Regions from separate parts of the Paraglaciecola sp. 25GB23A genome, predicted to be linked through region 4. Evidence: predicted binding sites of a transcription regulator. Region 4 holds the regulator's gene; each other region holds the start of a gene.
What was found. The regulator LexA, encoded in region 4, represses DNA repair genes until DNA is damaged. The targets are predictions, from matches to a motif close to TACTGTATNNNNATACAGTA.
Positions count from the first base shown of each region.

Region 1: a site for LexA is predicted at 2,246-2,265, ahead of recA (recombinase RecA). Genes of this name have one in related genera too.
Region 2: a site for LexA is predicted at 1,859-1,878, ahead of imuA (translesion DNA synthesis-associated protein ImuA). Genes of this name have one in related genera too.
Region 3: a site for LexA is predicted at 1,776-1,795, ahead of ABKW31_RS01915 (YebG family protein). Genes of this name have one in related genera too.

Region 1 is NZ_JBDYKM010000004.1:239,926-243,609, reverse strand. It holds gene ABKW31_RS10240 (AI-2E family transporter) at 660-1,811, opposite strand; gene recA (recombinase RecA) at 2,341-3,378, shown strand.
Region 2 is NZ_JBDYKM010000012.1:36,218-39,901, forward strand. It holds gene ABKW31_RS15085 (DUF2339 domain-containing protein) at 1-1,388, shown strand, start outside; gene imuA (translesion DNA synthesis-associated protein ImuA) at 1,891-2,580, shown strand; gene ABKW31_RS15095 (DNA polymerase Y family protein) at 2,592-3,684, shown strand, end outside.
Region 3 is NZ_JBDYKM010000001.1:448,631-452,314, forward strand. It holds gene hscA (Fe-S protein assembly chaperone HscA) at 1-1,319, shown strand, start outside; gene fdx (ISC system 2Fe-2S type ferredoxin) at 1,362-1,700, shown strand; gene ABKW31_RS01915 (YebG family protein) at 1,855-2,145, shown strand; gene ABKW31_RS01920 (GNAT family N-acyltransferase) at 2,712-3,684, opposite strand, start outside.
Region 4 is NZ_JBDYKM010000015.1:64,190-67,873, forward strand. It holds gene coxB (cytochrome c oxidase subunit II) at 1-829, opposite strand, end outside; gene lexA (transcriptional repressor LexA) at 1,211-1,834, opposite strand; gene ABKW31_RS16685 (sialate O-acetylesterase) at 2,087-3,684, shown strand, end outside.

The DNA of each region.
Region 1 (3,684 bases), on a different contig from region 4:
TCGTCCCTAAAGGAACTCCTACACGGTGAGATGCACTTGTAGGAGTTTGCTCCCCAACGGAGTTGCCGTAACGGATGTTATCAGCTGCGAAGCTTTTAATTGCTAATTGATAATTGGAAATTTGCTGTGAAATCAACATCTGCGGTTGATTTTTCGTCCCTGAACAACTCCGTTGGGGCAACGCCGGTTACCGGGAACTCCTACAAGGGGGATGTACTTGTAGGAGCTGCTTCAGCTGCGAAGCTTTTAATTGGTATTGATAATTGGAAATTTGCTGTGAAATCAACATTTGTGGTTGATTTGTTCGTCCCTGAACAACTCCGTTGGGGCAACGCCGGTTACCGGGAACTCCTACAAGGGGGATGTACTTGTAGGAGCTGCTTTAGCTGCGAAGCTTTTAATTGGTATTGATAATTGGAAATTTGCTGTGAAATTAACATCGGTGGTTGATTTTTCGTCCCTGAACAACTCCGTTGGGGCAACGCCGGTTACCGGGAACTCCTACAAGGTGGGATGCACTTGTAGGAGCTGCTTCAGCTGCGAAGCTTTTAATTGGTATTGATAATTGGACATTTGCTTTGAAATCAACATCGGTGGTTGATTTTTCGTCCCTGAACAACGCCGGTTACCGGGAACTCCTACAAGGGGGGATTTGGCATTTAACCCTCTGACTCAATAATGGCTATCCATTGTGGCCATATGCCGAGTTGGCCAATGATCAGTTTGATACATACCAGTAGAGGCACGGCGAGTAATACACCGACTGCACCCCATAACCAGCCCCAAATAATTAACCAAAGCATGACGATTAATGGGTTTAAACGCATCTTGTGACCTAACACTGTGGGAGTAACTACCTGTGATTCAACAAGGTTAAGGACCAAATAGGTGAGCGGCGGTAATAGTGCCAACGCTTCGATACCATATTGGGTTAAACCGGCGAGGGATAAAATACCAAAGCAGATGACACTGCCCACATAAGGAATAAAATTAAGTAAGGCAGCTAATACTCCCCACAACAAGGCATCTTCAACGCCCAAAATCTTTAATGCTATCGCAGTACAGGCCCCTAAACCTGCATTTATTAGGCTAATGGTGCCAATATAACGCGACAACTCGGTTTGTATTGTGGTTGCTAAATGAATGGCTTGTTGCTCGCTGTGCGCATTTTTTAAGCCAAGCACATAGGCATGAAATAACCCCGGGCCAAATATGAGCAAAAACAAAATAAGGACTAAACCTGTTAATAGTTGGGCAATCATCAAGGGGGCTGCTGCTAACATATTAACCAGTACTTCTAGCCCGCCTTGCTTAATGCGCTCTGTTACCATATTTTGTTCAGGATCTTGTGCTTCGACCGGCTCATCATCAAACCAGCCAAAAAAACTAAAACCATTGCTCTGTTCCTTGGGAGGAGGCTTAACGACCGGCTTACCTCCACTCTGAATCGCCGAGTTAATCGAGTCTATTTGTTCATCCAGAACATTTGATAATTCGGGCAACAATTGTGCCCATTTTTGCACTGGCTGCGCCAATTGAACGCCCAAAAAACTAAATGGAGCAAACAGCAAAGTAACCAAGACCAAGGCAGAAATAACCCGTGGCACATGGGCCCGCCTAAATAAGGTAACCAGCGGACTGAGCAGTAAAGCCAATAAAAAGGTAACGATTAAGGTGAGCAACAAGGTTTTAGCAAAATACAGGGTATACAATAGTCCCAGCACAACCAGCCAATTTAAGGCCCTTATCTTGGTTGATGAGCGTGGTAAATTATCTTGGTTTGCCTGCGACTGATGCGGTGATTCTGACATTGTGTTTCAAATCCTAGTTTTGCTTACAAAAAGGGTAGGCTGTCGAACAAAGCTCAATTTATAACAGAAAGTATGTTTACACAGCTTAAATTGGTAAAAGTACATCAAAATACATGCCGCTTTAATACAAGCCATATTTTATTCGTTACTGCACGGCGTTACTTGCTCAGTAGACAGTTTTTGGGCGATTCAGTGTTTACGCTAATTGAGTGAATACAGTATAAATTACACAACAGTGTGTAATAAGGTTGAACATTAGGGCAACGAGTCTCATATAGTCACTACGAAGATTAATATTTTAAATCTGGGCAACAAATTATTTTTATGAATTTAAATAAAATTTATGGGTGTTTTGCCCGTGAGTTCGCAAAGCTGTTTTATTTTAAATGCTTAAATTTTGCCCAAGTGGAGAAAAATTTACTAAACTCTCTTGTAACTGTATAACCATACAGTATACTTCGCATATAAATTAAGAATAACAAAACAAACCTTAATCAGTTTGTTCACTAGACAGCAGCAAGGATTTCTTATGGATGACAATAAAAGTAAAGCGTTAACCGCGGCCTTAGGTCAAATTGAAAAGCAATTTGGTAAAGGCGCCATTATGCGCTTAGGCGATAATAATGCCTTGGATATTGATACGATATCCACCGGTTCATTGACTATTGATATTGCCCTTGGCATAGGTGGTTTACCCTGTGGTCGTGTTGTTGAAATATATGGTCCAGAATCATCAGGTAAAACCACATTAACCTTACAAGTTATAGCAGAAGCGCAAAAAGCCGGTAAAACCTGTGCATTCGTAGATGCTGAACATGCTCTTGATCCGCAATATGCCAAAGCCTTGGGCGTGAATATTGATGATTTATTGGTATCACAACCTGATACGGGTGAGCAGGCTCTAGAAATCTGTGACATGTTAGTGCGCTCTAGTGCCGTTGACGTGGTCATTATTGACTCAGTTGCCGCCTTGACACCTAAGGCTGAAATTGAGGGTGACATGGGTGATTCTCACATGGGTTTGCAAGCCCGTTTGATGTCTCAAGCCTTACGTAAGTTGACGGCCAATATTAAACGTTCTAATACCTTGGTCATTTTCATTAACCAAATTCGTATGAAAATTGGTGTGATGTTTGGTTCACCTGAAACCACAACTGGTGGTAATGCTTTAAAGTTTTATGCCTCTGTACGCTTAGACATCCGTCGTATTGGTTCGATTAAAGAAGGTGATGAGATAGTCGGCAGTGAAACACGGGTAAAAGTAGTAAAAAATAAAGTGGCGCCGCCCTTTAAACAAGCCGAATTCCAAATCATGTACGGGCAAGGTATATGCAAAGAGGCTGAATTAATTGATTTAGGTGTACAACAAAAAATGGTTGAAAAAGCCGGCTCTTGGTACAGCTACAAAGGTGAACGTATTGGTCAAGGTAAATCCAACGTCATCAAGTTCCTTAAAGAAAACGTTGCGATGGCTAACGATATTGAAAAACGTTTGCGTGAAGAGCTATTGTTATCTAAAACCATTAAACCAGAAGCACCCGCACCAGCGGTTGAAGCTGACGCATAGTCATACTTTTTAGCGTAATGCTGTCTTTGCCTCACCTACGGTGGGGCTTTTTTGTTGCAGTACTGCCCCCCCCCCTTTGTAGGAGTTCCCGGTAACCGGCGTTGTTCAGGGACGAACAAATCAACAACAGATTTTGACCCCACAACCAATAACCATTTATCAACATCTGTTGAATATTCCAAATAAAAGCTTCGCAGCTGATAACATCCGTTACGGCAACTCCGTTGGGGAGCAAACTCCTACAAATGCCTTCCTTGTAGGAGTTCCTTTAGGGACGAACAAATCAACAACAGATGTTGACTCCAC
Region 2 (3,684 bases), on a different contig from region 4:
TGATGCCCGATAGCGTCGATTTTGCAAACAACCTTTTCCCTTTCAATGGTAAGTATCTTTTTGTTCAACTTGCAGTCGTTATTGGATCAGGGTTTAGTTTGTTTATGATCAAGCGTTTTGCAGATCGTGTGGCCTATTTGTTGCTGCTTGTGCTCACACCCCTAAGTTTATTTGGTATTAGTTACATTACTTCACCATCAGCAGCAGAGAATTTCTTATATCCCGTTTGGACATTTGAAATGTTGTTAATTGGAGCCGCTGCCTCATACGCCGCGATGAAATCTCAAATTGCTATTCAACAAGTTACCTTTTTGGTGTTGGCTAACTCAATGTTGACGCTGTGTTTTACCATGCTTCTCTCTGCCAGTACCCTTACATTAGCCATTGCAGCGCAGGTTGCTTCCATGAGTTATTTAAGTTGGAAGTTTAAGGTTAAAATCCCAGACTGGTTGTATAAAGTTGCGTTGCTAGTTGTTGTTACTCGCTTAACGCTGTCGCCTTGGTTAGCAGACTACAAAGATGAGTCAATCTTTGGCATGCACTGGACATTAGTCATTTACCCAGTGGTATTGGGCATCATTTGGTTTAGTTCCAAATTTAACCTATCGAAGATTTTGAATAGATGGTTTATGGGGGTATTCATCCACCTGATAGCTCTGCTGATAACAACCGAAACTAGCTATATTCTCGTTGGCGATTACCCAGATTTTTTTGACCTTTCATATAAAGAGGCAGTTTTGCTGTCGCTTAATTGGTTAATACTTTCTGTTGTGTATATGTGGCGCAGTAAATTGACATCAAGCTCCAAAAAAGTATACCAAATTGCAGGTATTGCCTTGCTGTTAGGCTTTGCCCTTATTCATCTTGATATATCTGTTGTGAATAATCCCTTTGTAGATAACCGTTTTGTAGGCCTAGGCTTTTTTAATTGGTTGTGGCTGCATTGGTTAATCCCAGCTGTTCTGTTTTACTTGTATATTGGATTTAAGTTATCTCGCGAAAAGTACCAAAATGCTATTTTTGCTGTCATTGCGTTATTTGGTTTGCTGTTTGTTAACGGTGAAATTCGTAACCTGTTTAACAATGGTTATATTTTCTGGGGCACGCCGTTAAAACAAGCAGAACTATATACGTACTCCATAGTGTGGCTCATCATTTCAACCACTGCCATTTTCTCAGCACAGCACTTTAACAACAGGCATTTGACCAATGTAGGGTTTATGGGTTTGTCTTTGGTGATATTAAAGGCATTTGTTATTGATATGTCCCATTTAGAAGGATTATTAAGAGCACTATCTTTTATTGGATTAGGAATATGTTTGGTTGGGATTGGTTGGTTGTTCCAGAAGATGCAAGGCAAACCAGCATTAAATGAAGCACAAAGTTAGGTTTAATTGCTTTACCAGACACAAGTAAGCAGTGACGATTTAAAAGTTAATAAAATCAAAGATTAGAGGCATTGGCTTGTTCAATTGGCAGGTTAAATATTGCTTTATTGAAAGCCGGAGTGAGTCTGTTTTGGTCGGCCATAACGTGAAAATTCTTTGACCTGGGTAGTACTAACTGCACCCGTTAATGCTTGTATCGTTAAACGCCAGCGAATGCTCCAAACTTCTAATTCAACTCCAATAAGTTGGCTTCCTGGTTTCTCATGTAGGCCTGATTCTCAGAGCGACTTAATCGAAGAGCCGCCATTCGCTGTTTGTTCACCTATCAACGTTGTACATAACAGATATTTTGCCAAACGATTTGCAAGGTCGATTTCCAACCCTGGTATAAATGACCTAAATTTCGTTTAGGCGTCTGGACTTAGCAATTTGGCTGTGGGCAAAACTTGCATCTGTCGCTAGTACAAATATACTGTATGTAAATACAGTATTTATTGTGCTTATGAACCCTATTCTTGAACATCTAAAAAATAAGAACCTTATTTGGCAAGCTAATCACACCAGTCAAATGGCGTGTGCCAATAGCACAGGTTTTAGAGAGTTAGATACACACTTACAAGGAGGTTTTCCACAAAGTGGCGTCATGGATATCGACAGTCCCATTGGCATTGGCGAGTTACGTTTACTGCTACCTGATTTGCTCACTAGGCAACAAAATGGCGATAGGCTGTTAGTGTTTATTGCGCCGCCAATGCATATAAATAGTGAAATGTTAGCGGAGTTTGGTTTTGAGTTGCAGCGGGTGTTAGTGCTGCAAGCAGCATCAAGTAAACAAGCGCTGTGGTGTGCTGAGCAATGCTTAGCCAGTGGTTGCTGCTATGGGGTGGTGTTGTGGCAGCAAGATATCGCGGTGAATCAGGTCAAACGCTTGCAACTTGCTGCGGATAAAGGGGATGCCTTACTGACTCTGTTACGTCAGCAAAAACAGGTACACATGGCTTTGCCTGTATCATTGGCGTTACGTTTACGGGCCTTACCTCAAGGTTTGCACATTGAAGTGACCAAACGTAAAGGTGGTTGGCCTAGCGCCGCTTTTACGGTGAACATGGGGGATAGTTGGCCTGAACTGAATAGCTTGCCTATGGCGGATAATATTTTGCATTTTCCTGCTCGACATTATCAAACCGCGTAAAGAGAGCAGAGATGTTGTGGTTGTATCTGCATTTTCCCAACCTACAGTTAGATGCTTTGCTTTCTCAGGCGCAAGGTGAGGAGATTGCTCCCTTGGTGATCCTCGATCAACATAGCCACAATATAGTGCAATTGAGTGCCAAAGCGGCGGCAACAGGCATTACTTTAAACATGGGCTTAGGTACCGCTGCCGCTCTTGCTCAAGACTTGCAAGTGGTGCCCTATGTGCCGCGTATTACCGAAGATAAATTGCATGAAATTGCTGAAGTATTATATCTAAGTACCAGCGATATTAGCTTTTTTGCGCCACAGGGCTTACTGCTTAGAATTCACAATATGTTAAGGCTTTACGGTGATTTAAGCTCCTACTGGCAGGTGCTTAAAAATCAATTAGCCCCGCTAAAACTTACCTATCACTATGCAACGGGGCACTCACCTTTAGCGGCCAATATATTGGCCAAAAAAGGCTGGAATACCATCAGTGATGATCTTGAGTTGTTACGGCGTACCATTGCGCAATGCCAACTGAGTGAAACGGATATTGCGCCAAAAACCCAACAACAATTAATGCGTGTCGGCGTGCGTAATGTACAAGATTTATTACGTATTTCATTTGCTGATATGGCCAAACGATTTGATATTAGTTTAGTCAATTACCTCGGTAGATTAAGCGGCGAATTTAAACATCCTATTGAATTTTATCATCCACCTGAGGTGTTCAAACGTTATATGGAATTATTGTTTGATGTTGATAATAGTCAGTTTTTACAAGGTCCTTTAGGCCATGTATTAAAGGTATTAGAGCAATTTTTAAAGCTACGCGATCGCTTAACTCAGAGCCTTATAATTCAATTTTATCAGCGTGATCATGAGCATATCGAATGGACGGTAGGCTCACAACAAGGCGAGTATTTAGCGAGTCGTTGGCATGCGTTAATTGCGATTAAACTAGAGCAGTTGAAATTAGATTCTGCCGTGTATGCCATTAGTTTAACCACCGGTAAAACTCAAATCAGAAGCCCTGACAAAGGTGATTTGTTCAGTGCTAAAAAAGGCAGCTTGTCACGTTTGCAATTGGTTTCTTTGCTGCAAGCTAAGTTAGGAG
Region 3 (3,684 bases), on a different contig from region 4:
ATGAGCCCACCGCGGCTGCGATTGCCTACGGATTAGATTCAGGTCAAGAAGGGCTAATCGCCGTTTATGATCTAGGCGGAGGCACCTTTGATATTTCTATTTTGCGCTTAAATAAAGGCATATTTGAAGTACTTGCCACTGGTGGAGATTCAGCCTTAGGTGGTGATGATTTTGATATGTTGCTGGTGGAATACATCCGTCAAAAAAGTGGGCTAAGCGGTCAGCTTTCTAAAAACTTGCACCGCACTTTATTAGATCAGGCGAAAATTGCTAAAGAAACCCTCAGTCAAGAGTCTGCAGTAACAGTGGTGTTTAGTGATGATCAGCAAAATGAACATAATGTCGTTATTAGCGTTGATAAATTTGAAGCGCTAATAGCGACACTGGTTAAGAATACTTTGCGTGCTAGTCGTCGTGCACTGCGCGATGCTGAATTAGAGAAAGAACAGATACTGGCCGTTGTATTGGTCGGTGGTTCGACACGTGTGCCCTATGTACGTCAGCAAGTTGGTGAGTTCTTTGGTCAAAGTCCTTTGACATCTATTGACCCTGACAAAGTTGTTGCCATTGGCGCAGCGATCCAAGCTGATATACTAGTGGGTAATAAACCTGACAGTGATATGCTGTTGCTTGATGTATTGCCCTTGTCGTTAGGCATTGAAACGATGGGCGGCTTGGTAGAAAAAATTATTCATCGCAATACCACCATTCCCGTGGCCAAGGCCCAAGAGTTTACTACCTTTAAAGACGGTCAAACCGCAATGATGGTGCATGTCCTGCAAGGTGAACGAGAGCTGATGGACGATTGCCGTTCATTAGCAAAATTCACCCTAACAGGTATACCACCTATGGCCGCAGGTGCTGCGCATATTCGAGTAACATTTCAAGTTGATGCAGATGGGCTGTTAAATGTTACTGCCATGGAAAAATCCAGTGGAGTGCAGGCTGAAATTGTGGTTAAACCCTCATACGGCTTAGATGAAAACAGTATCACAGCAATGCTGAGTGCATCGATGGAGCATGCTAAAGAAGATATGGCTGCGCGTATGCTAAAAGAGCAACAAGTTGAAGCAGCCCGAGTAGAGGAAACCTTGCGAGCTGCGCTGCAAGCAGATGGCCAAGACTTACTTAGCGCTGAAGAAATTGTAGTTTTGGAGCATAGCTTAAGTCATTTAAATCAAACGGCTTTGGGTGAAGACAAAGACGCCATTAAGCAGGCGATTGAGCAAATAGATAAACTCAGCCAAGCCTTTGCAGAGCGTAGAATGGATCATTCAATACGTAAGGCTTTTGCGGGTCAATCAGTTGATACCATATAAAAAATTAATAGATAATACCGATCTTAGAACAGGAATAATGTAATGCCTCAAGTGATATTTTTACCTCATCCAGAACTTTGCCCAGATGGTGCAGTAATCGAAGCAAAGTCTGGCGTATCAGTGCTCGATGTGGCTCTGTCTAATGGCATCGGGATAGAACATGCTTGCGAAAAAGTCTGTGCCTGTACCACCTGCCATGTATTGGTTCGCGAAGGTTTCGATTCCTTAGACGAAGGTGATGAACTAGAAGAAGATATGCTTGATAAAGCTTGGGGTTTAGAGTCAGACTCTCGTTTAGGTTGCCAAGCAATTATTAAAGACGCAGATCTAGTGATTGAAATCCCAAGATATACTGTTAATCAAGTCAGTGAAGGCCATTAAAATATAGTGCCAACCAACTAACAAAAAAGCCAACATATGATGTTGGTTTTTTTATAGGCGAAATAAATTAATAAATACTGTTTTAATATACAGTGTTTGTGGTAGTCTAACTGTGTTGTATATCAATTCATTGTAATAAACAGAGGAAGCTGAAATGGCCATTATCATTCGCTATGTTGTAGAACATAAAGGGGTAGAGAAGTTTGTGACAGCAGATAAAAAAGAAGCAGACAAATATGACAAAATGTTGGATTTGGCTGATAACCTTAGTGAGTATATTGAAGCTAAAGGCCTCGCTATAGAAGGTGCTGTACTTGAAGAGTTAGGCATAATGCTGGCTAAAAATTCAGGCGCCCTAGCTAAGTTACTAAAAGGCACTACTGCCGAACAAGTATTAGCTGAAGACAGTGCCGAAGTGATTACTTTGGACAAAAAGAAAGCCTGATAGCAGGACTTTTTTAAAGCGTTGAGCGCATGCACTACTGACACGGAGCATGCACTGTGCCCATTAATCTTGGGCTGCCGCCACCAAGACCAAGTGCTGCGCCACAAAAGCATGTGCTTAGTATTGTTATCACCACTAGGTGATAAAGCATGCGCTTTGCTTCCCACGACCCACACTGCACTGACGCCATCCCTGGCGATGTTTAAAACTCATACCGAGAGTTTTACTGACGGCTGTAAATAGTAAGAAAAAAATTGCTGTTCTGCGCCTAACTTATTATTCAACTTTAAGCCTCTACTTTTTGACCAAACCGGTGTTAATAATACCTGTATGCACTCACTACGCCTTGTTTGGGATAAGAGTAACCGTTTGGATCATGACATTTTTAGAGTTGAGAGTTAGCACGTTATTGACGATCTGCTTGGTAAGGGACCAACATCTATGCAGCAAGGCAGAACATCATATACACCTTATCGATACATCGTTTCAAAAACGCAACGCAACACATTGCAGTCGCTAAGCGTTTACCTAGGCTACGCTTGATACGCCCAGCGAAGGCCGGTTGTCTAGCGACAATCTGGTGCGGAGTCTACTATGGCTGCATTGGGCATATACCGTTTACGTTTTTTGGCTTTGAGTTTACTGATATCAGCCAATATCAAGCCGTCAATACAATCACTAAAATCGGGGTCAACATTAAAGTCTATAAAGTGCACTCCACCTTCTTCGTAGGTTTCAGTGTATTGCTTGTAAAGAATAGGCACGGCTACGCCCGTATTGGCGAGTAAGTGCTTCAGTGTTGAAAAGTCTTGTTGATAGTTGTTACCGACAAAATATTCTATATCTGTTGGCTTGATTATATAGGGAGTTTTAGATTTTGCGGTGGCTACGGGATGTTTAAAATAGAGGGTGTAAAAACTAACGAGTAGATCTTTTGCGGCTGCGGGGTAGTTGTTGCTCATACTAACCGGGCCAAATAAATAACGGTATTGCGGATGACGTTGCAAGAATGCACCTATCCCATACCACAGGTAGTCTAAACTCCGTTTACCCCAATATTTAGGTTGTACAAAACTTCGTCCTAGTTCAAGTCCTTGTTCAAAATATTGGTCCATGCCCGGGCCGTAGTCAAACAACGTCGAAGAGTAAATACCTTTGAGACCCTTTGATTGAATTAATTTTTTAGCATCACCAAAGCGGTAGGCGCCAGCAATTTCTAGCTCTTCTGGATCCCATAAAATTAACTGAAAATAATCTTGATCATATTGGTCAAGATCACGCTTTTTATTCGTTCCTTCACCTACGGCGCGAAATGCTATTTCACGCAATCTGCCTATCTCACGCATTATTGGAGAGCTGTCAACGTGCTGATAAAGATAGATTATTTTTCCGTCTAGCGTTGCGCCCAAACGTTCGCAGTTTTTCTTCAAAGCATGGATCAGTTCAACTCGACTTTCAGGTAGGGCAATGGGTTTTTGGGTTTTAAATATGCCGGCTTTATCATGTCCAATTTTGTAGAGATGTTTTTTAAATAATGAG
Region 4 (3,684 bases):
CTTCCAGGCTCATATTCATGGCTAACAGCCTTTGTTCTTCCGCTTTGGCCTCGGCAATAATAGTTTTTTGTTCGCCTATCCAAGCGGCATAATCAGCCTCTTCTTTGGCAATAACTACGATGGGCATAAAACCATGATCCTTGCCGCATAACTCAGCACATTGCCCACGATAGATACCCGGTTCGTTTACTTCCGCCCAAGCATCGTTTATGAAACCAGGATTTGCATCTTGTTTCACAGCAAAGTCTGGTACCCACCAAGAGTGAATCACATCATCTGATGTCACCAAGAAACGTACTTTCTTATTAATTGGAATAACTAGCGGATGGTCTACTTCTAGTAAATAATTTTCGCCCTTTTCAAACTTACCACTGATCTGTTCTGGCTGAGTTGCAAGTCGAGAATAATATTCAACGCCATCATCCATGTATTTGTAATGCCATTTCCATTGGGAACCAGTTACAATAACTGTCAGGTCTGGCTCACTTGCATCTTCCATCGCTATTAGGGTTTTTGCGGCTGGTATCGCCATAAAAATAAGTATGATAAATGGAATAACAGTCCAAGCAATTTCAACTTTAACACTCTCATGAAAATTGGCTGGTTTAACCCCTTTGGATTTACGGTGAAACCACATGGCCCAGAACATCGCCCCGAATACCAAAACTGCAATCACCACACATATTGTAAACATAAGCATATGTAAGTCATACACTTCAGCACTAATGTCAGTTACGCCTCTGGTCATGTTCAGTTGATATTGTTCTATCTTTGCTGTGGACTCTGCGAATGCAGGCAAAGATAGCAAGCTAGCGCTAAGCAAGCCCATTTTGGATAAAGTTCTTTTCACACGACACCCCATTTGCCAAACCTATTGTTTTTATTCCATTTATTGAATAACTCAAAAATCAATTAAGTCTACCACCTTTGAGTATTAACAAGGCAACAAACTGTTACTAAATTGTTAAACGAGTGATAAGAATTACTTATTTTATAAGCAATAGTCTAGCTTTTTTGTTTAAAACTTATTCAACAGTGTGTTTTTTGAACATTATTTTGTTAAAAACTTAGATTTGCAAGAAATACAGGCAATCAGACCAAGCTTACTAACTTGATCTGATTGAAATTAATGAGGAAAAAATTTGAGGGGCCTTGGTTCTATAAAAACCCAAAGAAGGATAAAAATGAGAGTTAATAAGCTGTCTTAAGATTACATCCAATCGGAACTACGGATCACACCCACCGCGATACCCTCAATAGAGAATGCTTGAGTGGCTAAATCGACTTTTATCGACGAAAACGCATCATTCTCAGCGTGTAATAATACCTGCCGTCCTTTTTTCTCTAGTCGTTTAACCGTTACATCATCTTCGACTCGCGCGACTACAACTTGGCCATTATGTACGTCGGTTGTGCGGTGCACTGCCAGTAAATCCCCGTCGAGTATGCCAATATCTTTCATACTCATACCACTGACCCTCAATAAAAAGTCAGCACTGGGTTTAAACAAATGAGGATCAACCTTGTAGTGACCTTCAACATGTTCAGCAGCCAAGATTGGTTCTCCTGCAGCCACACGACCAATCAATGGTAAACCGAGCTCTTCAAGCTGCTCATCCAGTGGAACATTGACCTTAATACCTCGCGAGGTACCAGGCAATATGTCAATAACACCTTTACGCGCGAGGGCTTTTAAGTGTTCTTCAGCGGCATTAGCCGACTTAAAACCTAACTTAAGTGCAATCTCAGCTCGCGTGGGCGGCATGCCGGTTTCCTGCATGGTATCTTTAATTAGTTGTAATACTTCTTCTTGGCGCGATGTTAGTGGACGCATAAACAGCCTGTTTTTCTATACAGTGAACTGTTAGTATATACAGTTAATCTAAGATCTCAAGCGCTGTTTAAAACAGTCGATATGACTCAGTTTAGCTTATGTTGTTTAGTCGATTTAAAGGTATTCTGACAATCCAACCCCACGGTTAAACTGTTATGAAATTTTCCAAGTCACTAACCATTATTCACAGTGGATCAGAGACTCGACTCTGCGATGCTAGACTAGTTAAAATTTTATTTACGGCTGAATAACATGCGCAGATTATTAGTTGTCTTTCTTGCTTGCACAAGTCAATGGGCCTTTGCTGACGTCACCTTACCTAAGTTGATCAGCGATCATATGGTTTTGCAACGCAACACGGTAATACCGCTATGGGGATTTGCCGATGAAGGTGAGTCGATATTAGTAAAACTAGATGGCAATCTCGTAGCAAAAACCCTCATTACACAAGGTAAATGGAAAGTTAACCTTCCATCCAAGGAAGCGAGTGGCCCACATCAACTGGAAATTATCGGCAATAATAAGCTGCAAATAAACGATATATATTTCGGTGATGTATGGGTCGCCTCAGGACAGTCCAATATGGAACTGCCAATGTATCGTGTTGCTGAAGATTATCCACAAGATATTGCTGATGCTGATTATCCCCTTATTCGACAGTTTAAAGTACCGCAAATTTATAATTTTAAAGCTCCCCAAGAAGATTTCGCCGCAGGGTCTTGGAGCAAAACTTCTGCCGATAATATTAGTGGTATGTCAGCCATTGCTCTGTATTTTGCCAAAACCCTATACCAACATAACGGTGTGGCCATAGGTATCTTAAATAATGCCTTAGGTGGGTCTCCTGTCGAAGCATGGATGAGTGAAGACGCCCTACAGACTTTTCCTGAATCACTCGCTGAGGGTAAACGCTTTCGCAATGATGAACTCATTGCTGCTATCACGGCCGCCGACCAAGCAAAAGACGAGCAATGGTATACTCAACTTAATCAACAAGACCTTGGCTTAGTTGGTCCCCTTCCTTGGTTCAGCCCTGAACTTGACGATAGTCACTGGGATGATTTCACCTTGCCAGGCGTAAAAAAGGTGACTGGTGGAGAGTCAACGAGTGGCTCATGGTGGTTGCGTAAAATCATCAATCTAGATGCTGAACAGGTCGCTAATGCAACTGTCTTACGCTTGGGCCGTATTGTTGATGCCGATGAAGCGTATATCAATGGTGTGCAAGTAGGCAAAACCACTTATCAATACCCTCCTCGGCGTTATTCCCTCCCAGCAGGCGTGCTTAAAGTAGGCAAAAACACCCTAGCTCTGCGCGTTATTAGCAACAGTGGTCACAGCGAGTTTGTATCAGACAAACCTTATTGGCTCGGCAACGATTCTCAACATATTGATATTAGCGGAACTTGGAAAGCAAAGACGGCTGCAGTTGTGCCACCTTTAGCAGGCGGTACCTTTATTCGCTGGAAACCAATGGGTTTGTACAATGGGTTAACTGCGCCACTAACTCAGTTGCCTATCAAAGGCGTAATTTGGTTTCAAGGCGAATCTAACGTTGGCCATTGGCAAGATTACCACAGCAAATTTAGCGCTATGATCCATGATTGGCGGGCCAAATGGGGCCAGGGTGACTTTCCATTTATCTTTGCACAACTCGCCAATTTTTTGCTGAAACAAGAGCAACCGATGGACAGTGATTGGGCACGCCTGCGCGAAGCTCAAAGCCAAACTTTGCGCATAGCTAACACAGCCATGGTCGTCACCATCGATGCGGGAGAATGGAATGATATTCATCCCACCAATAAAAAAGTCGTAGGCGAAAGACTTGCTTTAGCCGCGCGCGCCTTAGC